One region of the Bradyrhizobium sp. LeoB3 genome, then DNA from elsewhere that is predicted to be linked to it. Evidence: riboswitches for the same ligand, from Rfam matches in the RefSeq annotation. Region 1 holds a riboswitch; each other region holds the start of a gene.
What was found. Region 1 has a riboswitch for cobalamin ahead of ACZXDY_RS10220 (ribonucleoside-diphosphate reductase subunit alpha). Riboswitches for the same ligand answer to the same signal wherever they lie in the genome.
Positions count from the first base shown of each region.

Region 1 (7,390 bases):
AGGACGTCGAGCCCGATATTCTCCTGCCAGCGGATGGCGCGTGCGGTCTGATGCTGCAGATAGGTCTTGTATGCGGTATCGCTGAGTGCACCATTGGCATGTGCGGCGCGTGCGTTTCTGACATCGGTTGTCTGCGGGAAGGAGCCGATGGTCGTGGTCGGGAAGCGTGGCAGATTGAACCGCTCGCGCTGCACCTCGGCACGCTCGGCGAACCGGCTGGCACGATGGCGCATGCCGTCATCGATGGCGGCGAGACGCCGGGCAACCTTGGCATCGTGAATCCGCGGTGAGGTCTTGCGCGCGGCCGCGGCGGCATCGGACGCTCGGATCGCTTCGGACGCATGGGCCCGGCCACTTCCAAGCGCCGCGCCCAGCGCGGCAAGCTCTTCGAGCTTCTGCACCGAGAATGAAAGCCAGGTCTTCACCTCGGGATCGAGCTTGGTTTCCAGGGCGAGATCAATGGGTACATGAAGCAGCGAGCAGGATGGCGCGATCTGAATGCGCTCCTTGCCGAGCTTTGCGACGACGGGCCCAAGCTGATCGAGGATCCGGCTCAGATCCGCGCGCCAGACGTTACGGCCGTCGATCACGCCGAGCGACAGCACCCGTTCTTTCGGAACGTCGATGAGATCGCCGAGCTGCTGGGGCGCGCGCACGAGATCGAGATGGAGGCCGGCGACCGGAAGATCAAACGCGACCGTACGATTGCCGCCGAGCCCGCCGAAATAGGTCGCCAGCATGATCCTGATGTCCGGCACCGCTTTGGCGATTTCGGAATAGGCGCGCCGTAGGGCTTGCTGAGCGGCGGCGTCCAGATCAAGCACGAGACAGGGCTCGTCGATCTGTACCCATTCCGCACCGCGGGCAGCGAGTTCGCGCAATAGTTCGATATAGACCGGCAGGAGCCTGTCGAGCAGCGACAGCGTGTCGAAATGCGGTTCCTTGGACTTGGCCAGTTTCAGGAACGTGACCGGGCCGACCAGCACGGGGCGGGTCTGATAACCGAGCGCCTTCGCCTCCTCATACTCTTCGATCGGCTTGCGTGATGAGAGTGCAAAATACTGGTTCTTGCGAAGCTCCGGCACCATGTAGTGATAGTTGGTGTCGAACCATTTCGTCATTTCGAGCGCCGCCACGCCGTGTGCGTGATGGGCATGTCCGCAGGCCTCGTCATGCGCGTCGGCCTTGGCGCCACGCGCCATCGCGAAGTAGGTCGCAAGCGGCACCGCGCCGCCGGTCCAGCCGTAGCTTTCCGGGATAGCGCCGACCATTGCGCAGGTGTCGAGCACCTGATCGTAGAACGAGAAATCGTTCGACGGGATCACGGTGATACCGAGCTTCTTCTGCCGCGCCCAATTGGCCGCGCGCAGCCCGACGCCGGTTTCGATCAGCGTTTTTTCGTCTGACGCGCCGGACCAGAAGCGTTCCAGCGCGAATTTCAGTTCACGGCGCGGACCGATCCGCGGCGTGCCGAGGGACGCAACAACAAGTGAAGTGGAAGACATTGGCTTAACCCCATGAGTTGGGGGCAAAGGCCGTAGTGACACGTCTGGATTCCCCGCGCGAGGTGCGCACGGAATCGCAACCGCACCACCGGGACACCCCGCCCGAGGACGTGTATGTTGTCGAGGCAGGTCTCCTGGCTCGCGGGTCGTTGCTGCGGTCCGGCCTTCCCGAAGCTTTGCAGGCTTCAGTGGCAATTGTGGACCGCGGCTCGCCGCTTACAGTTGCGGGGGCAGCTCCGGCTTTACACCGGCTTCCCTCTTAGCTCCGGAAAAGATCTCTCCGAAGAACCACGACACGATCACTTACCGGCAAGATCGCGCGAACGTCAACTCGGCTGACATCACGTGCGCGTGGTGCCGGTTGTTCACAGCGCCAACGGCATGGACCGGAATTTTTGCGCTTCGCCCATACGTGCCATTGACAGCATTCCCCAAATCGCACCAGATGTAGCTGTCACGGTCCATCATGACGCAAGGAATGGTGGCTAAGAGGGAAGCTGGTGATCGCGCGTTTCTCGCGAGAATCTAGCGCTGCCCCCGCAACTGTAAGCAGTGAGTTGCTCCCGATTTTAGACGTCACTGATGCGGCATCGCATTGGGAAGACGGGGAGTGACGCCGACCTGCGAGCCAGGAGACCTGCCGCGACAGCAAAATAACGTCCACGGGCGGGGTGTCCCGGCGGTCGCTTGCAGGCTCATGCCGGTACGCCGCCGGCATCATCACGCAGCGTCGCCTCCGACATCCGGCCCCAGCAACATCACGGGGTCTGCAAGATGTCACTCTCTCTCGATCGCGAAGCCACCGCGTCGCCTCTCATCCACCTGCGCCCCGAATCGATCGCGGCGCCGGAAGCGCGGTTGCCGATGCAGGTGATCCGCCGCAATGGCACGGTGTCGCAATTCGATGCCGGCAAGATCTCGGTGGCGATGACCAAGGCCTTCCTTGCGGTCGAGGGGAATACGGCGGCTGCGTCGCGCCGCGTGCACGAAGCGGTCGAGGAATTGACCGCCGAAGTCGTCGGCGCGCTGTCGCGCCGGATGAGCGAAGGCCGCACCTTTCATATCGAGGACATCCAGGACCAGGTTGAACTGGCATTGATGCGCAGCGGCCATCACAAGGTGGCGCGCGCCTATGTGCTCTATCGCGAGGAGCGGGCGCGGCAGCGCGCCGAACAGCAGGCAACTAAATCCGCAACGGCATCGAGCGGGCCAATCGTCCACGTCACGCTCGCGGACGGCAGCAAGGTGCCGCTCAACCATGCGCGGCTGGCGATGATCGTCGGCGAGGCCTGCGCCGGGCTCGATGGTGTCGACGCTGCGCCTGTCGTCGGGGAAATCCAGCGCAATCTCTATGACGGCATCAGCCAGGAGGAACTCGCGCTCGCCAGCGTGATGGCGGCGCGTACGCTGGTCGAGCAGGAGCCGAACTACGCCTATGTCAGCGCGCGCCTCTTGCTCGACAAGCTCCGCACTGAAGTGCTGTCCTTCGTGCAGGGCGCGCCAACGACGGCGTCGCAGGCCGACATGGCGGTGCGCTATGGCGAATATTTTCCGGCCTATATCAAGACCGGCATCAGGGCCGAATTGCTCGATCCCGAACTCGGCCGCTTCGACCTGAACAAGCTGGCCGCGGCACTGAAGCCGGAGCGCGATCTTGCATTCCAGTTCTTAGGGCTGCAGACGCTTTATGATCGCTATTTCCTGCATGTCCGCGGCCACCGGATTGAATTGCCGCAAGCGTTCTTCATGCGCGTCGCCATGGGGCTTGCACTGCGCGAGATCGATCGGGAAGCGCGCGCGATCGAGTTCTACAATCTCCTGTCCTCCTTCGACTTCATGGCGTCGACGCCGACGCTCTTCAATTCCGGCACGCTGCGGCCGCAATTGTCGTCCTGCTTCCTCACCACCGTTCCCGACGATCTTGACGGCATCTTCAAGTCGATCAAGGACAATGCGCTGCTCGCCAAGTATTCCGGCGGCCTCGGCAATGACTGGACGCGGGTGCGCGGGCTGGGCGCCCATATCAAGGGCACCAATGGCGAGAGCCAGGGCGTCGTGCCGTTCCTTAAAGTCGCCAACGACACCGCGATTGCCGTCAACCAGGGCGGAAAACGCAAGGGCGCGGTCTGTGCCTATATCGAGACCTGGCATATCGACGTCGAAGAATTCCTCGACCTGCGCAAGAACACCGGCGACGACCGCCGCCGAACCCACGACATGAATACCGCCAACTGGGTGCCTGATCTCTTCATGCAGCGCGTCGAGGCCGACGGCGAATGGACGCTGTTCTCGCCGGACGAGACGCCCGATCTGCACGATCTCTACGGCAAGGCCTTTGCCGAGCGCTACGCGTCCTATGAAGACAAGGCCGCGCGCGGCGAGATGCGGGTATCCAAGACCATCCGTGCCGTTGATCTCTGGCGCAAGATGCTGACCATGCTGTTCGAGACCGGGCATCCCTGGATCACCTTCAAGGACCCCTGCAATTTGCGTTCGCCGCAGCGCCACGCCGGCGTGATCCATTCCTCCAATCTCTGCACCGAGATCACGCTCAACACTTCGGACGAGGAGACCGCGGTCTGCAATCTCGGCTCGATCAACCTGCTCAATCACGTCGGCGAGCGCGGGCTCGATACGGCCAGGCTGAAGCGGACGGTCGCGACCGCGATGCGGATGCTCGACAATGTCATCGACATCAATTTCTACACCATTCCCGAGGCGCGGCGCTCCAACCTGCGGCATCGGCCGGTCGGCCTCGGGTTGATGGGATTCCAGGATGCGCTGCAGGTGCTGCGGATCCCGCTTGCGTCCGACGCGGCTGTCGCCTTCGCCGATACCAGCATGGAGGCGATCGCTTATCACGCGATCTCGGCTTCCGTCGATCTCGCCGCCGAGCGCGGTCGCTACCCGTCGTTCGAGGGATCGCTGTGGAGCCGGGGCATCCTGCCGATCGATTCGATCGAGCTGCTGGCGGAAGCGCGCGGCGACGTCGCGATGGACCGCTCGCGCACATTGGACTGGGACGGCCTGCGCGAGCGCGTCAAGACGGTCGGCATGCGCAACTCCAATGTGATGGCGATCGCGCCGACGGCGACCATCTCCAACATCTGCGGCGTGGCGCAGTCGATCGAGCCCGCCTACCAGAACCTCTATGTCAAATCCAACATGTCCGGCGATTTCACCGTCGTGAACGCCTTCCTGGTCCGCGACCTCAAGGCGCGGGGCTTGTGGGACGAGGTGATGGTCAGTGATCTCAAATATTTCGATGGCAGCTTAGGTGCGATCGACCGTATCCCTGATGATCTCAAGGCGCTCTATGCGACCGCGTTCGAGATCGACAGCGCCTGGCTGATCGAGGCGGCGGCGCGGCGGCAGAAATGGATCGACCAGTCGCAGTCGCTCAACCTCTATATCGCCAACCCCTCCGGCAAGAAACTCGATGCGCTGTATCGCCTGGCCTGGCAGCGCGGCCTCAAGACGACCTATTACCTGCGCTCGCGCAGCGCCACCCATGTCGAGAAGTCGACGCTGAAGGGCACCGACGGCAAGCTCAACGCCGTCAGCGTAGCTCCCGCGATGTCCAGCGCGCCGGACTTGTCCGGCGCCATCGCGTGCTCGATCGACAATCCCGAATGTGAAGCCTGCCAGTGAGCAGCGGAATAAGGAATAACGCCATGCTCGACTGGTCAGAGCCCGCTACGACCGCGCGCCACGCGGTCCCCCTCATGAACGTCGCCGCAGCCGGCAACCAGACCGGCTTAGGTGCGATCGATCGCCATGGCAGCCGTGTCTCGGTCGACGACAAGCGCATGATCAACTGCCGCGCCGACGTCAATCAATTGCTGCCGCTGAAGTACAAATGGGCGTGGGAGAAATATCTCGCCGCCTGCAACAATCACTGGATGCCGACGGAGGTCTCGATGCAGGCCGACATCGCGCTGTGGAAGTCGCGCGACGGCCTGACCGAAGATGAGCGGCGCGCGATCAAGCGCAATCTCGGCTTCTTCGCGGCGTCCGAAAGCCTCGTCGCCAACAACATCGTGCTCGCGATCTATCGCCATCTGACCAATCCGGAATGCCGGCAGTATCTGTTGCGGCAGGCGTTCGAGGAGGCCGTGCACACCCATACCTTCCAGTACATCGTCGAGAGCTTGGGGCTCGATGAGGGCGAGCTGTTCAACATGTACCGGGAGGTGCCCTCGATCACTGATAAGGCGGCGTGGGCGCTGAAACATACGCAGCATCTCGACGATCCCGACTTCAGGACCGGGACGCCGGAAGCAGACCAGGCGTTCCTGCGCGACCTCGTCGCTTTCTACGTCATCTTCGAAGGCATGTGGTTCTACACCGGCTTCGCGCAGATCCTCTCGCTCGGCCGGCGCAACAAGATGATCGGGATCGCCGAGCAATATCAGTACATCCTGCGCGATGAATCCATCCACCTGAACTTCGGCATCGACGTCATCAACCAGATCCGAATCGAGAATCCGCATCTTTGGACGAAGCCCTTCCGGGAGGAGATTCGCGACATGGTGCGGACGGCGGCCGAGCTCGAAGCGGCCTATGGACGGGACACCATGCCGCGCGGTTTTCTCGGACTGAACGCGGCACTTTGTGAAACCTACATGCACTTCATCGCCAATCGCCGTTGCGCCCAGCTTGGGCTCGCGCCGGTATTCGATGAAGCCGACAACCCCTTCCCCTGGATGTCGGAGGCGATGGACCTGAAGAAGGAGAAGAATTTCTTCGAGACCCGCGTGATCGAGTACCAGAACGGGGGTGCCTTAAGCTGGGAGTAACCAAGGTCGCTGAGCCGGGACCCCTCCTTTTTGTGCATTCCAGAAGGCACAAATCCGTCTTGCCAGACGCCATGAATAGGTGTTCAGCTTTTGCAGCGATCTGCGCTCGATCGCCTAAAATAGTGAAGTCTCGTTCGGCCGATCCCGAGCCGGCGGGAGCTTGGGGACGGGAACTGCGCCATGGTCTATCGGCGAACCCATCAGGTGGTAAAGCGGCTGGCCGCCCGGCGCAGCGCCATTTTAGCGGCGGCGCGCGAGGCGGCGGCGGACGGCGGCATGGCTGCGGTGCAGATCGCGCCGGTGGCGGTCCGCGCCCATGTCGCGGCGGGAACCGTCTACCGCTATTTTCCGTCCAAGGCCGACCTGATCTCCGAATTGATCGCCGAGGTCTCGCGCGACGAGCTCGCCGCGATTCGCCGGGCCGCGGATGCCGCGCCCGGGCCGTCCTCGGCGCTGGCCGCCGCGGTCACCACGGTTGCCGTCCATGTGCTGTCGCAGCGCAAGCTCGCCTGGGGCATCCTGGCCGAGCCTGTCGATGTCGATGTCACCGCCTCGCGGCTGGCCAGCCGGCGCGAGATCGCCGGTGAGATCGCCATCCGAATCGATGCCGCGGTGCGCGCTGGCCATCTGCCGGCGCAGGATACCGCGCTTGCCGCCACCGCGCTGCTCGGCGCGCTGCATGAGTCGCTGGTCGGACCGCTCGCGCCCGACAATCTCGACGATCCCGTCAAGCTGCGCGACGCCGTGCAGACCGTGACGCTGCTCGCACTGCGCGCCGTCGGCGTCATGGACGCCCGCGCCCGCGGCCTCGTGGTGCAGGCGACGACACCGGCAAAGGCGCTGGTGGGAGCGTAGCCGAAAGCTCCATCGCTGTCGTCCCGGCCTTGAGCCGGGACCCATACCGCGGAATCTATCGGTGGCGCGATCTGGTCGACGCCTTCGTCACACAACTACTCCCTGTGGCTATGGGTCCCGGCTCAAGGCCGGGACGACGGCGAGATTGCGTCACTTCTCCGCTTCCCCTTGCGGCGCGACGGAGGCGATGCGGACCATGTTGGTGGTGCCGGGGATCCCGAGCGGGACGCC
Region 1 is NZ_JBVBEF010000010.1:16,234-23,623, forward strand. Features, by position in the region: gene metE (5-methyltetrahydropteroyltriglutamate--homocysteine S-methyltransferase) at 1-1,505, opposite strand, end outside; cobalamin riboswitch at 1,613-1,813, opposite strand; cobalamin riboswitch at 1,946-2,164, shown strand; gene ACZXDY_RS10220 (ribonucleoside-diphosphate reductase subunit alpha) at 2,280-5,156, shown strand; gene ACZXDY_RS10225 (ribonucleotide-diphosphate reductase subunit beta) at 5,180-6,304, shown strand; gene ACZXDY_RS10230 (TetR/AcrR family transcriptional regulator) at 6,485-7,159, shown strand; gene pyk (pyruvate kinase) at 7,310-7,390, opposite strand, start outside.

Region 2 (7,390 bases), on a different contig from region 1:
GAACGTGGCGCCGGCCTTCACCAGGAAAGTCCGACCCGGCAGCGGATAGGCGCTGAAGCGGCCGGGCGTGAAGTTCGAGGCGATGGCGTAGTCGTAATAGAGCGCATTCAGGACGTTGTTGGCGCTGACCGACCAGAAGAAATGCTCATAGGCGCCGCTGAGCTTGAGGTCGATCGTCGCATCGCCCGGAATGCGGGTCTGCGTATTGGCCTGGTCGTTGTCCATGACGCGCGAGCTCCAGGCGCGCAGCGTGGCATCGAACACGAGATAGTTGTCCCAGATATTCCAGGTCACGCCGAGATTGCCGGTATAGCGCGACACCAGCGGCACATCGTTGCCCGCGAACTGTCCCTCGCGGAACACCGCGCGCGTGTAAGCCATGCCGCCGCGCAGCGACACGGTATCGCTGACGCGCAGCGAGGCCTGCGTCTCGGAGCCATAACGCCGGGTCGGATCGAGGTTGATGTTGTAGAACAGCACCGGATTGAAATGGATCTCGTTCTCGAGGTCCATGTTGTAGATGCTGGTTTGCACCTGGAAGCGGCCCGTCTTGACGCGGAAGCCGGCTTCGACGTCGTGCGAGGTCTGCGTCTTCAGCTGGAAATTCTGCGGCAACGGGTTGAAGTCCGCATCGAACGCGGGTCCGGTGGACGTGCGCTCGTCGACATCGGGCGTGCGAAACGCGTGCGCGGCGCGGGCGAACACCGAGAACATTTCGGTGAAGCGATGCTCGACGCCGACATGCAGCGCGTAATTGGTCTCGCTCTGGTCGAGCGGCGTCGCCTGCGCGTCGAAGGCGAACGGCGCGTTCGGATCGTAGCGATCGCGCGCGCTGAGCCAGGTGTTCTGCACCCGCGCGCCATAGGAGAAATCGGTGGTGGGCAAGAGGCCGACCGTGTGCTGCCAATAGCCGGCGAGCGACTGCTGCGACAGGTCGTAGGTATGGATCGGCGGCACGCCCCGGAACGCGCCGCGCTGCTGGTGGAACGTTGCATCGTAATAGTCGATGCCGGTCAGGATCGACGAGGGAATCCCGAAGATCGAATTGTTGATGCTCAGCCGCGGCGTGATCGACCAGGTCTGCAACGCGGCGTCATTGTAGGTGGATGCCGCGCTGATGAATGGCGAGGTGCCGAAGAACGCGCCTTGCGTGTCCTTCTGGCGGTAGCCGCCATCGACGATTAGGTCGACACCGTTCAGGAGCGTCTTGGTGAAGCCCGCCGTCGCGCTCGCGCCCTGCTGGTTGCCATAGTCGAACGGCGTGGCGGCGCCCTTGCGATCGGTGACGAGCTGATTGACGCCGATCGAAGGATCGACCAGCCTGCCGCCGGGAAAGCCCAGCTTCTGGTCGTCGCCGGTCACCGTCAGGAAGGCTTTCAGGTCCGGCGTCGTGTAGTTGAGATTGCCGACGCCGTTGCGCTGGTCGAGCGCATTGTTCACGCGGTAGCCGTCGGACTTGATGCCGTTGCCGTAAAACGACGCCGACCATGGTCCCGAATTCATCGCGGTCGAGATCGCGGCCATGCGCTGGTTGAAGGAGCCATAGCCGGCTTCGCCGCGGATCGAGACCGGCGGGCCGCCGACACCGGTCTTGGTGACGATGTTGATCACGCCGCCTATCGCATTGTCGCCGTAGAGCACGGCGCCGCTGTTGCCGCGGGTGATCTCGATGCGCTCGATCGAATCGAGTGGGATGGTCGACAGATCCACCTGCGCCATGTCGATGTCGTTGAGCCGTCGCCCGTTGAGCAGGAACAGCGTGTTGGCGGTGGCGAACGCGCCGAAGCCGCGCAGGTCGACCGAGGTCTTGGCGCCGTTCACGCCGCCATAGAGCGATTGAAGCTGTACGCCGGGCGCCTGCGCGATGATCTCGGCCAGAACCTGGGTCGGCGAATGCGCGATGTCGTCGGCGGTGATCACGGTCGAGGACGTCCCGACAATGCCGGCAAATTGCGGGCCGCCGCCACCGCCACCGGATGAAGCTCCGCCAGCGGCGGCGCCGCCAGCGCCCGCGCCGCCGGCCGGCTGCGCGCTGGTCGGCACCTGGCCCGGCGCGGGACGCCGGGGGCCTGGAGTGCCGTCGGAAGCGGGCTTGGCACGGGTGCGGTTGTGGTCGCCGGGCGCCCTGACCTCGACCGGCGGCAATTCCTCAGAGGGCGCTTCCTGCGCCTGCGCGGCGGAAACATACAAAGCGGGCGCCAGCATGCTCGACGCGAGCAGCAGCGCGCGGCGTTGCTTGGTGGCTGTGGTAGCAGAGAACATCGGCGAGACCTCGGTATGACGTCAGTGGCACGTCACAGCGAACCAAGGCTCACCATCGCGTTTCGCGCTTCAGGTGAAGCAAATGCCTGTACTCCCCGACCGACATCGTCGCGTGTGACCACGTATGACGGCAGGTCTCCTGGCTCGCGGGTCGTTACCCTTCGTCGCCTTCCCAGGACCGAGACTCCCAGTGGCATATGACGAAGGATTCACCGCATACAGTTGCGGGGGCAGCCGCGGCTTTACGGGAAGTTTCCCGGTACCGCATTCCCTTTTGATCCCGATAGGAACCGTCGGGGGCCATCTAGGATTTCGGCGGCACGTGAGTCAATCCCGGCGAAACTGCGGCTCCCTGGCTCCCATACGCTTTTTTGTTCCGGTGTCGCTTGTCTGCCACCGAATTCGCTGCAAGAAGCAGGGCGCGATGAGTGCACATGATTTCACGATAGCGGCGGGTCTCGCCGCGCGGCGGCGGTTGGGGGCGACCGTTGCAATGATCGCGTTGGTTGCCTTGCTGATGCTGATTTCGCTCGGCACCGGCCCGGTGCGGCTGTCGCCGCTGACGGTGATCGAGGCGCTGTTCGGTGGCGGCAGCGATGTCACGCAGGTGATCGTGCGCGAGATTCGCCTGCCGCGCACCATCCTGGCATTCGCGATCGGCGCTATCCTTGGGCTGTCAGGCGCGGCGCTGCAAGGCCTGTTGCGCAATCCCTTAGCCTCGCCCTCGCTGTTCGGCGCGCCGCAATCGGCGGCGTTCGGCGCGGTGCTGGTCATCGCGCTGGGGCTGGCCGATGTCCGCTCCTATGCGCTGCCGGTCGCCGCCATCATCGCCGCATTCGGCTCGGTCTTCGTGCTGCTCGCGATTGCCGGCCGCAATGCGGGCCTCTTGATCCTGATCCTCGCCGGGCTTGCGATCTCGAGCCTTGCGGGCGCTGCGACGGCGCTGGTGATGAACCTCGCGAGCAATCCATTCCTGGCGCTCGAGATCGCGTTCTGGCTGCTCGGCTCGCTGGAGGATCGCAGCTTCCAGCATGTCGCGCTGGCGCTGCCGTTCATCGTGGCAGGTAGCGCCATCCTGCTGTCGCAGGCCAGCGCCTTCCGCGCGCTCACGCTTGGCGAAGAGACCGCGCAAAGCCTCGGCGTCGATGTCGTCCGCCTGCGGCTGTTCGTGATCACGGGTGTTGCGCTCGGCGTCGGTGGCGCGGTGGCGGTCACCGGCACCATCGGCTTCATCGGCCTGGTCGCGCCGCATCTGATGCGGCCCGTCATCGGCCACGATCCGGCGCGGCTGTTGGTGCCGAGCGCGCTTGCCGGTTCGGCGCTGTTGCTTGCGGCCGACATCGCGGTGCGCATCATCCCGTCGACCTCGGACATCAAGGTGGGCGTGTTGACCTCGATCATCGGCGTGCCGTTCTTCCTCTATCTCATCATGCGCGAACGCCGCGCGCTCGGTGGAGGCGTCGCATGACGGCGCTTGTCGCAGAACATCTCGATGTCGCGCTCGCCGGCCGCCGCGTGCTCAGCGACGTGTCGCTGCAACTCGCCTCAGGTCATCTCGTCGCGCTGGTCGGTCCGAACGGCGCCGGCAAAACCACGCTCTTGCGCGCGCTCGCCGGTCTCATCCCCTCCGACGGCATCATCAAGGTGGGTGGCGAGGCGCTCGCCGCGCTGCCGCTGCGCGAACGTGCCAAACGCTTCGGCTATCTTCCGCAAGGGCACCTGGTGCACTGGCCGCTGCCGGCGCGCGACATCGTCGCGCTCGGCCGCTATCCGCATGGCGCGACCGATCCGGCGCGGCTGTCCCCGCGCGACGCTGAGGCGGTGGTGCGGGCGATGCAGGCGGCCGATGTCATGGAGTTCGCGGAGCGGCGTGTCACCGAGCTTTCCGGCGGCGAGCGCAGCCGCGTTGCGCTGGCGCGCGTGTTCGCGGTGGAGGCGCCGATCATCCTGGCGGACGAGCCGACCGCCTCGCTCGATCCGCGCCACCAGATCGACGTCATGAAGGGTTTGCGTGCCGCAGCCGACAAGGGCGTGCTGGTGATCGTGGTGACGCACGACCTCGGCCTTGCCGCGCGCTTTGCCGACCATGCGCTGGTGCTGGCGCAGGGCCGCCTCGCATCGCAAGGCGCGCCGGCGGATGCGTTGTCGGAAGCGGTCATGGCCGATGTGTTCCGCGTCAGCGCCTTCCGCGCCGAGCATCAGCGCGAGACGGTGATCGTGCCCTGGGCGGAGATCTGATGGGCCGGCTCGCTGCATGCCTTGCAGCGTTCGTCTTGTCCACCACTGTCGCGCATGCGGCGAGCCCGCCGCGGATCGTCTCGATGAATGTCTGCAGCGATCAATTGCTGCTCTCGCTCGCCGATCCCCAGCAGATCCTGGGCCTCAGCCGCTACTCCCGCGAGGCCTGGCAATCCTTTGCCGCCGATCAGGCGCGCCGTTTCCCGATCCTTTCCGGCGGCGCGGAGGACGTGCTGGTGCTCAAGCCCGACATCGTCGTCGCCAGCCTGTTCGACAAGCGCGCAACGCGCGAGCTTCTGAAGGCCAACGGCCTTCACCTCGTCGAGTTCAGCGTGCCGCGCACGCTGGACGAGGTGAAGGACCAGATCCGCGAGATGGGCGAGATCGTGCAGCATCCGGACCGCGCAAAGGTCGCGATTGCAAGATTAGATGCCGCGATCGCCCGAGCGCGCCAGGCCGCGACCGGCAAGCACTATCGCGTGCTGCCGCTGGCGCGCCGCGGCTGGGTGTCCGGCAGCGACAGCCTGGTCTCGTCGCTTCTGACCGAAGCCGGCCTGCTCAATCCCGCCGGCGACCTAGGCGTCGCTGCCGGCGGTTACGCCTCGCTGGAGGCGATCGTGCAACTGAGGCCGGATTTCATCCTGGTGTCGGAGGCCGGCGACCGCGCCGAAGACAACGGCCGCGCCTTCCTGCTGCATCCGGCGCTTGAGCACTTCTATCCGCCTGCGAGGCGCATCGTGCTCCCCGAACGTCTCACCGTCTGCGGCGGCGTGATGCTCGCCGATGCGCTGGATGTGCTGACGAAGGAATTGCAACGCGTGGCACGATAGCTCCATCCCCTCGTCGGTGCGAAGCGGCACCGCACCCTGCGGTAGCTTAACGAGCGAGCGATCCATCTCTCAGCTCGTCATTCCGGGGCTCGCGAAGCGAGAACTATGATGTGCAATTGCACATCAGAGAATCCATTTCTCCGCGGGCGCATGCGGCGCGATGGATTCCGGGCCTGCGCCTGGCGGCGCATCCCGGAATGACGAGCGGAGAAATGGGTACGCTCGCCCCGAATTACGCGTCGGGCTACGGACGTAACCATTATGACAGAGCCGCGGTCAAATCGCGCATTGCGACGACGCGCACGGAATAGCAGGATCGCTACGGTGTTGCGCTTTGTGCGACCGGAACAGGAGAACACCATGCCAGAGTTTGTGGTCGAATTCGGCAAAGACGGCGGGCGGGTCGAGGCCGACGGCCGGCTCGATGCGGCGGCCTTTCATCGCAACCATCAGCCGATCTGGGCGGTGCTGGAGAAATTCCTCGCAGGGCGTTCCGGCGACGTGCTGGAGGCCGGCAGCGGCACCGGCCAGCATGTCGTGTATTTCGCTGGACAGACCCCCGATATCACCTGGTGGCCGAGCGATCTCAACGACGCCCATCTGAAGAGCATCGCGGCCTGGCGCGCGTTCGCCGCCCTTCCGAATATCCGTCCGCCGCTGCGGATCGATCTCTCCGATCCGGCCTGGCCCGGTGCTGCGCCTGAGGGCGGCGAGCTGCCAAAGCTGCTCGCGGTGTTCTGCGCCAATGTGATCCACATCGCGCCTTGGTCCGTCACCGAGGGCCTGTTCGAAGGCGCCGCACGCCGCCTGCGCGACGACGGCCGGCTGTTCCTCTACGGCCCCTTCAAGCGCGACGGCAAGCACACCGCGCTCAGCAATGCCGTGTTCGACACGTCCTTGCGCAACCAGGATCCCGACTGGGGCGTGCGCGACATCGCCGACGTCGAGAAGCTGGCGGCGCGCGTCGGCCTGTCACTGGGCGCGACCGTCGAAATGCCCGCGAACAACATGATCCTGATATTCGCGCGCTGCTGATTCGTTCTCGTCATTCCGGGGCACGCGAAGCGTGAACCCGGAATCCATTAGGCCGCATGCGCAAGCGGAGAACTGGATTCCGGGCTCGCGCTGACGCGCGCCCCGGAATGACAGGGTGGGTAGTCACGCCTCACCATCCACCCACCCGATCTTCTCCCTCAGGAACCCAAGCCCCAGCGCCATGAAGGCGGCGCGTTCCTTGTTGTCCTTGCCATAGCCGTGGCCGCCGGCCGCGGGCTCGTAGAGATGGGCCTCATATCCCATTGCCTGCAGCTTGGCAGTCATCTTGCGGGCGTGGCCGGGATGCACGCGGTCGTCGCGGCGCGTGGTCGCGATCAGGATCGGTGGATATTTCTGGCCGGGCGTCGCCATGTGATAGGCGGAGTAGGTCTGCAGCCAGGCCCATTCGTCGGGTTTGTCGGGATCGCCATATTCGGCGATCCAGCTCGCGCCGGCGAGCAGCTTGGTGTAGCGGCGCATGTCGATCAGCGGGATGGTGCAGAACAGCGCGCCGAAGCGTTCGGGGTAGCGCACCAGCATGTTGGTGATCAGGATGCCGCCGTTCGATCCGCCTTCGGCGGCGATCCGCCCGGGCCGCGTGATGCCGCGCTTCACCAGATCGGCGGCGACCGCGGCGAAGTCGTCATGCGCCAACCGCTTGCCTGCGTAGCGGCCGGCGTCGTGCCAGCGCGTACCGAACTCGCCGCCGCCGCGGATATTGGCCTCCACGATGGTGCCGCCGCGCTCCAGCCACAGCTTGCCGAGCGCCGGGTTGTAATATGGCTTCATCGCCAGACCAAAGCCGCCATAGGCGGTCAGATGGACCGGCGCATCGCCGCTCTCCGTGGCCGGGCCGGTCTGCACATAGGGGATGCGTTCGCCATCGACGGAGATCGCCTCGTGCTGGGTCACCACGAGTCCATCCGCGTTGAATGTCTTCGGCGCCTGCTTCAGCACCGTGGGCGCCCCGACCTTCTCCATCAGCATCAGGGAAGATGGCGTCAGCGGGTCCTGCACATTGGCGA
Region 2 is NZ_JBVBEF010000079.1:357-7,746, forward strand. Features, by position in the region: gene ACZXDY_RS34100 (TonB-dependent receptor) at 1-2,262, opposite strand, end outside; cobalamin riboswitch at 2,375-2,572, opposite strand; gene ACZXDY_RS34105 (FecCD family ABC transporter permease) at 2,756-3,730, shown strand; gene ACZXDY_RS34110 (ABC transporter ATP-binding protein) at 3,727-4,500, shown strand; gene ACZXDY_RS34115 (ABC transporter substrate-binding protein) at 4,500-5,330, shown strand; gene ACZXDY_RS34120 (DUF938 domain-containing protein) at 5,691-6,365, shown strand; gene ACZXDY_RS34125 (prolyl oligopeptidase family serine peptidase) at 6,489-7,390, opposite strand, start outside.
Region 2: linked by a shared signal. The riboswitch ahead of ACZXDY_RS34100 (TonB-dependent receptor) and the one ahead of ACZXDY_RS10220 (ribonucleoside-diphosphate reductase subunit alpha) in region 1 are both predicted to bind cobalamin.

Region 3 (7,390 bases), on a different contig from region 1:
GGACACCATACGCGTGTCGCAAAGTACGGGCGCGCCGGCCTGCAGCGCATCCCGCGCCGCCGCCACCATGCCGGGCGTGAAACGGATATGGGCCTCGAGCCCTACCATGCCGGCGGCATGGATCATGCGCACGACCACCTGTTCTTCATCGGGCGTGAAGCGCGTCAAGTCCGCCTCGGCGCGGATGGTGGCAAAGGACTGTCGATAGATCGCTGCACCGTCGGCTTCATAAATGTGCGGCATCAGCGTCCTCCCGCCAGCATGGAGGGATTTTCGATGATGACGCCGTGGCTCAAGCCACGCATAACTGGCGCGGCGCGCGGCGAGCCGTCGCGGATGAGATCGAATCCGGCGCTGGTCGCAACCAGCGTGATCGCGGTCGCCCCGGAATGCGCGCAGCCCTTGGCGCAGCCCGAAACGTGGAGGCGCGCGTCCGCGGCGATGTGCGGCGCAAGCGCGGCAGCCAGCGTGCGGGTATCGGCAAGAGCCTCGCGGCAGCGCGGCGCGCCGCTGCAAGCGATGACGCGAAGCGCTGGCTCATCGGCCTCGGTGATGAGGTCCGCACCGCGCGGCATCGTGCGTGCTCCCTCAGCAAGAATCATCCGCCACGGTGTCATACGCAACCCTTGCGCATCTGCGGCAATAAGCCGAAGTGCCGAATGGGGCAGTTGCCCGAATGCGACGCCGACCATCGCACCCAGCGGACAAAGACCGGGACGAGGCACAGCGATCGTCGGTGTGGGCTCGGTCCTACCGAGCAGTGCATCCGGCAATCTCGCGCCGGCCATGATGTGGGCGGCCATGCGCCCTCGCCTGCCGCTGGTGCCGCCTGAGGTAATGAACCATTCGGCAAGCGCGACTGCAACGCTCACAGCGTCGCCGCGCGTAACGGAGCGACCAAACTCAGCGCCATCGGCGCGCACCAAAAGGCCGCCCGCGCGGCCACGCTCGATCCGAATGTCCGCGGATGCGCCAGCAAGCACCCGTTCCTTGCCGTCATCGACAGCGAAGCCAAATTTGGTCGGAAGAGCTAGCCAACTGCCGGCAAGGGCCTGCTCCAGTTCGGCTGCGAGCGAACGCGTGTCATCGCCTATGCCCCAGAACGGTGTCACCAGGATGTTGCGATGCGACTCGGCCTCCGGATCATGGTCAAGCAGCTTCAATTGGGCGAGACCGTCGAGCAGAGACAAGTGTCCCTGATCACTCACGCCTCTGATCTGGAAGTTGGCCCGGCTGGTCAAGTCGATCAAGCCGTTGCCGTAACACTCTGCCAGATCAGCCAGCCCTGCCGCCTGTGCCGCATCGAGCCTTCCGCCATAGGGGCGCACGCGGACCACGAGCCCGTCGCCTGACTGCATCGGCCGCAACGCGCCAGGGCACCAGCCCTTGATAGCGACCGTACTCATGACGCCTCGCGCGGCGCAGCCGCGATCGAATTTCGGCGCGTCTTCCAGAGTGATGCCAAGCCAGTGACGACCGTGACAGGGACTTTTGCGAGCGTGTTCATTCCGCGGCTTCTGGCAGGGCGGCGATAGGTGGAATGCGAGCGAGCGATTGTTTGCGGAAGATCTCCGGCCGGCTGCGCCATGGCACGATGCCATCGGGTGCCGCCGCGTAAGCTGACGCGCCGGCAATCACGTCGTGCGCGTTGCCATCGGACAAGCGACCGTAGACATAGGACCACCGTCCCGGCGCGCTGAGCGCGACCGAGCAGCCCTGGTTACAGGCGGACAGGCATTCGACGGGAACGACGACGCCGTCAGGCACGCCCGCGTCGAGAATAGCGGCATGCAGGCGCGCACCGGGCGTAATCTCGCCTTCCCCGAGCGTCTGGCCCGGGCGGCATGTGATGCAAACGTGAAGAGTGACGATCATCGCCCCTTCCTGAATTGACGGCGGGAAGCGATGAGGTGCACGAACCGTCCTTGAGGAGGCTTCGCTTTCCCCGTCGCGGAACACCCCGTCCGCCGGTCTCAACGTTGCGCTGGCAGGTCTCCCGGCTTGCGGAGCAGGGTCTTTCCCTTCGATCCCCGCCTTCCCGATCCCCAGCTGATCAGTGGCTTCGGGCATCTCTCCGGTCACGGTCGCGGGGGCGGCTGCTTTTCAGGCCAAGCCGTTTGGCTCGAGCCCTATCGCATTCCCTCTTCGCCTGTCGCAGAACAGGCACCAACGCGGGCCGACCATTTGCTCTGGGCCGCAACTTGTCAAGCCAAAGGGACCACGCCGGATGATGTCCGAACCAGATGCCGCCGAGGACGGGGACATCGTCGCGCCCGAGGGCTCCACCGACGCCCGCCACGCCATCAAAATGGCGAAAAAGGAGATGGTCCGCGAAAGATCAGGGCGACCAAGGGCGGCGAAGAGGGACTGATCGGGCGCAGGTGATAAGCCAGGGCTAGCTCGGTAAAGCTTTCGTCGATCACTAGACGGCCGACACGCGGCAGGATCGAAAGAAGTTCACTCTGATCATGATGCTTTCCGTCGGGATCGTTCGGGTTGACCACGATCGCGAGCTCAGCCCTCGCGAGCGCCTCGAGTTCCCGCCGCGATGGTCTCGTGATACGCTCGCGGACCGCTGAGCCGCTCGCCGAGCGCTCCAGCTATGGCGGCTTCGAGCCAGCCGGCATTAATCGAGCGGCGCCGGTTCGCATCGCGCATCATGCATGACCACCCTGCGAAGACCGGGGCGCGCAGCACGAAGAGAACAGCGGTCAGGCGAGCTGGAATGAAGTTTGCCACATCATCGATGCGCGCGCCGCAGCCCAACCAAGAGCTTCGTGTCGCGGCGTATGATGGCCGATCATAGAGTCCAGTGCGTTGATCGCCTTGTAGCCGGCAATGCCAGGTACCCCACCCCGACCAAGCCGGGATTTCTACTTCAGCAAATATGCGCCTGCGAATTGTTCGGCCATCACCGCACGTTCTTCTTCAGTTTGACCCAAATGCGACATCGACCCGTGATGGTCCTTCGCATCCAGCGTATGATGGTCATTTCGATTTAGCACCTCCTCCATCCCTGCCGGATCAGGCTGCGTTGTCTCGTCGAGGATCGGCATGGGCATTTCGGTGGCAGGGCCTGGCGCGGCGAACGCTAAACTAGTCACAACCGATAGCGGAATGCCGAGTTGCACTCGGGGGAAGCTCCCTTCGAGGGCGTGATCGCGGCCTCGTGGGAGGGCCGCTACAGGTCACCTCCGCGGCCGAAGTCTCTCCGCGAAATCATGAAGCAAAAGGAAAGCAATGAGCGCGATTGACCACTGGTGAGTCGTGCGACATACGGATCTTTCTTTACAGGCGTCTCTGGTTGCTCAAATATCTTCTGCGGTGGGTCAGATATCCCCCTCCACATCTGTCACAGATAGGGAGGCTCTTCTATGATCCTATTCAGGATAGTCTTCGCAGTAAGCGCTATCTTGCTAACCAGGGATGCATTTGCGGAGCCGGGGAATCTGGATCGGGACAGCCCCATTTCGCTTTGGGTCGCCAGCAGACTGCACCGATCTGGGAATGACATACGTGAGGAGTGATTCAAAAGGGGACGGTGACAAATGCTGGACTGGAACGAAAGTGTATTGTTCAGGTTATCCCGCCCCTGAAGTTGCATTCATCGGTTATGATGCTTGTGACGGTTTTCAATGTCATCGAACGATGTGCGGTAGCAATCCCAGTCCGGGTCCGAGGGTAATCGCAAGTGAGTCTTGGTACTTCTGTCCTGCCTGCGGCAGTGCAAATATTAGAAGGATCTTGAGATTGAACAAAGTTCCTAACGCACAGATTGCGGGTGCTTGTCCGTGGCGATATTTCTAGGTTCGTGATCATTGGGCAGTGCGTAGGCGCAGTCAGCGCACATGATCGCCCGCTTGTCGCCGATGCAGGTCCGATCCTTGCCGCCGTTGTGCTTGCAATCGCGGCATTTGAATAGGTAGTCACCTGGCGCGCGGAAGATTGACGGAGCGGATCGCTCGAATTTTCGCCGACGTTCAGCGCCCGCATCGACCGGGTGATCGATTAGGCTGGCTACTTCCGGTATTGGCCCTTCGGCGACCTCGTCATAGGGAGCTATGCGGGAAACTGGGTGATGACGGACTGAGATAGGCGGCGTATCGAGGCGGGTGTCGAAGCCTGCCAGAACCTCTCAAGGAGAGCGATACGCCATGAACGAGACTAGCAACATTGTCCCGCTCCGTCAGCCCGACGAGATCGACGATCCACTGACCAATATCCTGCGTGCTGGTGCGCGGCAGCTTCTGGCGCAGGCCGTCGAGGTCGAAGTCGAGACCTTTCTTGCCACGATGAAGGATTTGAAGCTTGCCGACGGACGCGCCCGTGTCGTGCGGCATGGTTACGGCCCGGTGCGAACGATTGCGACGGGCATCGGTCCGGTCGAGGTCGCGCGGGCGAAGATTCGCGACCGTGGGGCGGCCGGCGATAGTGAGCGGATCCGGTTCGGCTCGGCGATCCTGCCGCTGTGGGCACGGCGGACCAGAAGCCTGGATGCGCTGTTGCCGATTCTGTACCTGCGCGGCATCTCGACCGGCGATTTCCAGGAGGCGCTGACGGCCTTGCTGGGCAAGGACGCACCGAACCTGTCGCCCGCGGTGATTTCCCGGCTGACCGCGGAGTGGCAAGGCGAGTACGAGCGCTGGCAGAGGCGCGATTTGTCGGCGCGACGATACGTGTATGTGTGGGCCGATGGCGTCTTCCTGCAGGCCCGCATGGAAGACCACGGCGAGTGCATGCTGGTGCTGATCGGCGCGACGCCGGAAGGCAAGAAGGAACTGATCGGCTTCCAGGTCGGCGTGCGGGAGAGCGCGCAGAGCTGGCGTGAGCTCCTGATCGACGTCAAGCGGCGCGGGTTGCAGATCGCCCCGGAAATTGCCGTCGGCGACGGCGCGCTCGGCTTCTGAAAGGCGCTCGACGAGGTCTGTCCCGGCACACGGCACCAGCGATGCTGGGTGCACAAGACCGTGAACGTCCTGGACAAGGTCCCGCTCTCGGTGCAGGCCACCATGAAGAAGGATCTGCGCGAGGTCTACTGGGCGCCGAACCGGGCGTCCGCCGAAGCGGCGATCGACGTTTTCGCCGAGAAATACCGCGCCAAATACGGCCGGGCGGTCGAATGTCTGGTCAAGGATCGCGACGCCCTGCTGGCCTTCTACGACTTTCCTGCCGAGCATTGGGATCACTTGCGGACGACCAACCCCATCGAAAGCGTGTTCGCCACCGTGCGGCACCGGACGGTGCACACCAAGGGCTCGTTGTCGCCAACCACCGCCAGGCTGATGGTGTTCAAACTGGTGATCGCCGCATCAAAGACCTGGCGGCGGCTCAAAGGCACAAATCAGTTGCCGAAGGTCATCGCAGGTGTCAGATTCAACGACGGCATCGAGGTCATCCAAATGCCGGCAAACCACGCCGCCTGATCACCTCATCACCCAAAATTCCGCATAGCTCCGTCATAGGCTCCAATGTCCGGTTTGCGCCATAACCTGCCGATCCTCCGATTTCGCTCGTGCGGTCGAAGCCGAAGTACGCCATTGGCGCGAGGGATCAGTTCTCAGAGACAACCCGACTGCTACCGGCTACGCGATGTCGCAATTCGCGTTCACGGGTACGATAGCCAGCACCATATCGTATGAAATCCTAGTTTGGGATGAGAAATCGTGGGCTAAAAATGGCCGGAAGCGACTGGAACCGCCGGCCACGCCCTGACAATCCGCGCAGATTCTTGGAATGCCAACGTTGGTATTCGTGTTGGTACCGAGATTTCGCCGTCATAAAATGCCAAATGAAATCAATAACTTGTCTGTCCAATTCGGCGCCGGCCAGGGACAGATTGCGGCGCCGGAAGTGCAGGACAATTCCAGCATCTGGTTGGCGGCAAATGCGATCGGAATCAAACCGCGGGACCGCAGGAATCGAACTGCAACGCAACAGGCCGACACCTTCTAGGTGCGCGATGCAGCCGCCTGCAATGGGTAAACTTCTTAAGCGATTTTGTAGGTGACCAGCTAGTCACGTGAATCTAAAGTTCGCCACATAAGGTCTGCTGGGCTTTATGGCAGAAGCGTTTGACCGAGGCCAGAATCTGGTCTGCGGACTTGGTCCATTTGAAGGGCTTCGGGTTTCTGTTGTGCAGGTCGATGAAGGTACGGATGTCGGTCTCGAGCTGCCTGACGGAGGTGTGGACACCTCGCTGGATCTGCTTTCTGGTGAGTTCAGCGAACCAGCGCTCGACCAGATTGATCCATGACGCGGACGTCGGCGTAAAATGAACATGATAGTGAGGTCGACGTGCGAGCCACGCTTTGATCTTGGGTGTCTTGTGGGTGGCGTAATTATCCATGACGATATGGACATCGAGCCCTTCAGGAACTTGGGCATCGACTTCTTTTAAAAACTTCAAGAACTTGACTGCGCGGTGGCGCTTGTAGCATTTGCCGATGACGAACCCCGAGGCGACATCGAGCGCGGCAAACAGCGAGGTCGTACCATGCCGCACATAGCTGTGCGTGCGACGTTCCGGTACGCCAGGCATCATCGGCAAGACCGGTTGCTCGCGATCGAGTGCCTGAATCTGGCTTTTCTCATCGATGCTGAGGACAAGGGCTCGGTTCGGCGGGGATAGGTAAAGGCCGACGATATCGCGCACCTTGTCGACGAACAGTGGATCGCTCGACAGCTTGAACGTCTGGCTGCGGTGCGGCTGCAAGCCGAACGCTGCCCACATTCGGCGGATCGTGGTGTGGGAAAAGCCGGTTTCCGCAGCCATCGAGCGGATCGACCAGTGCGTCGCATCGGCCGGCGTCGTACGCAACGTCCGCTCGATCACGGCAGCGACCTGATCGTCGTTGATGGTGCGAGGGCGGCCAGGGCGGGCCTCGTCAAGCAGGCCATCACAGCGGTCCTTCAAGAATCGGCGGCGCCACTTGCCAACGGTATGTTCGTGGAGGCCGAGTTCCGCAGCTACAGACTTGCTTGGCAAGCCATCCGCACATCGCAGGATCGCGCGGCATCGCTCAGACAGCGACCGGGCAACACGATGACGACGAACTTGCCTCTCCAAGTACGCCCGCTCCTGCGGATTCAGCATTAACGGCGCAATCGGCCGGCCTCGCTCACCTGCATTAGCCACTCGCACTCTCCTCTGTAGAGATTCGAACTATCAACTAATGTGACGAACTTGCGTTCCAGATGACTAGGGACCCCGATGCGATGGTCCGTCCTCCGAAAGGAGAGTTGTGCAATCGGACCAGTTTCGCACTAGAAACGGCATCAACGAAGCGCAACGAACGCGATCGAAATCGAACGAAAACGTAGGAAATTCAACGAAGCTGATCGCTATTCTGCCGCTCATAACAGTCTGCGCGCGGCTTCGAGTGCCGGCCGA
Region 3 is NZ_JBVBEF010000071.1:581-7,970, reverse strand. Features, by position in the region: gene ACZXDY_RS32535 (precorrin-8X methylmutase) at 1-243, opposite strand, end outside; gene cobG (precorrin-3B synthase) at 243-1,406, opposite strand; gene ACZXDY_RS32525 (DUF1636 family protein) at 1,504-1,875, opposite strand; cobalamin riboswitch at 1,970-2,186, opposite strand; gene ACZXDY_RS32520 (hypothetical protein) at 2,304-2,504, opposite strand; partial or broken gene ACZXDY_RS32515 (CobD/CbiB family cobalamin biosynthesis protein) at 2,557-2,852, opposite strand; gene ACZXDY_RS32510 (hypothetical protein) at 2,874-3,056, opposite strand; partial or broken gene ACZXDY_RS32505 (IS256 family transposase) at 4,155-5,423, shown strand; gene ACZXDY_RS32500 (IS630 family transposase) at 6,026-7,135, opposite strand.
Region 3: linked by a shared signal. The riboswitch ahead of ACZXDY_RS32525 (DUF1636 family protein) and the one ahead of ACZXDY_RS10220 (ribonucleoside-diphosphate reductase subunit alpha) in region 1 are both predicted to bind cobalamin.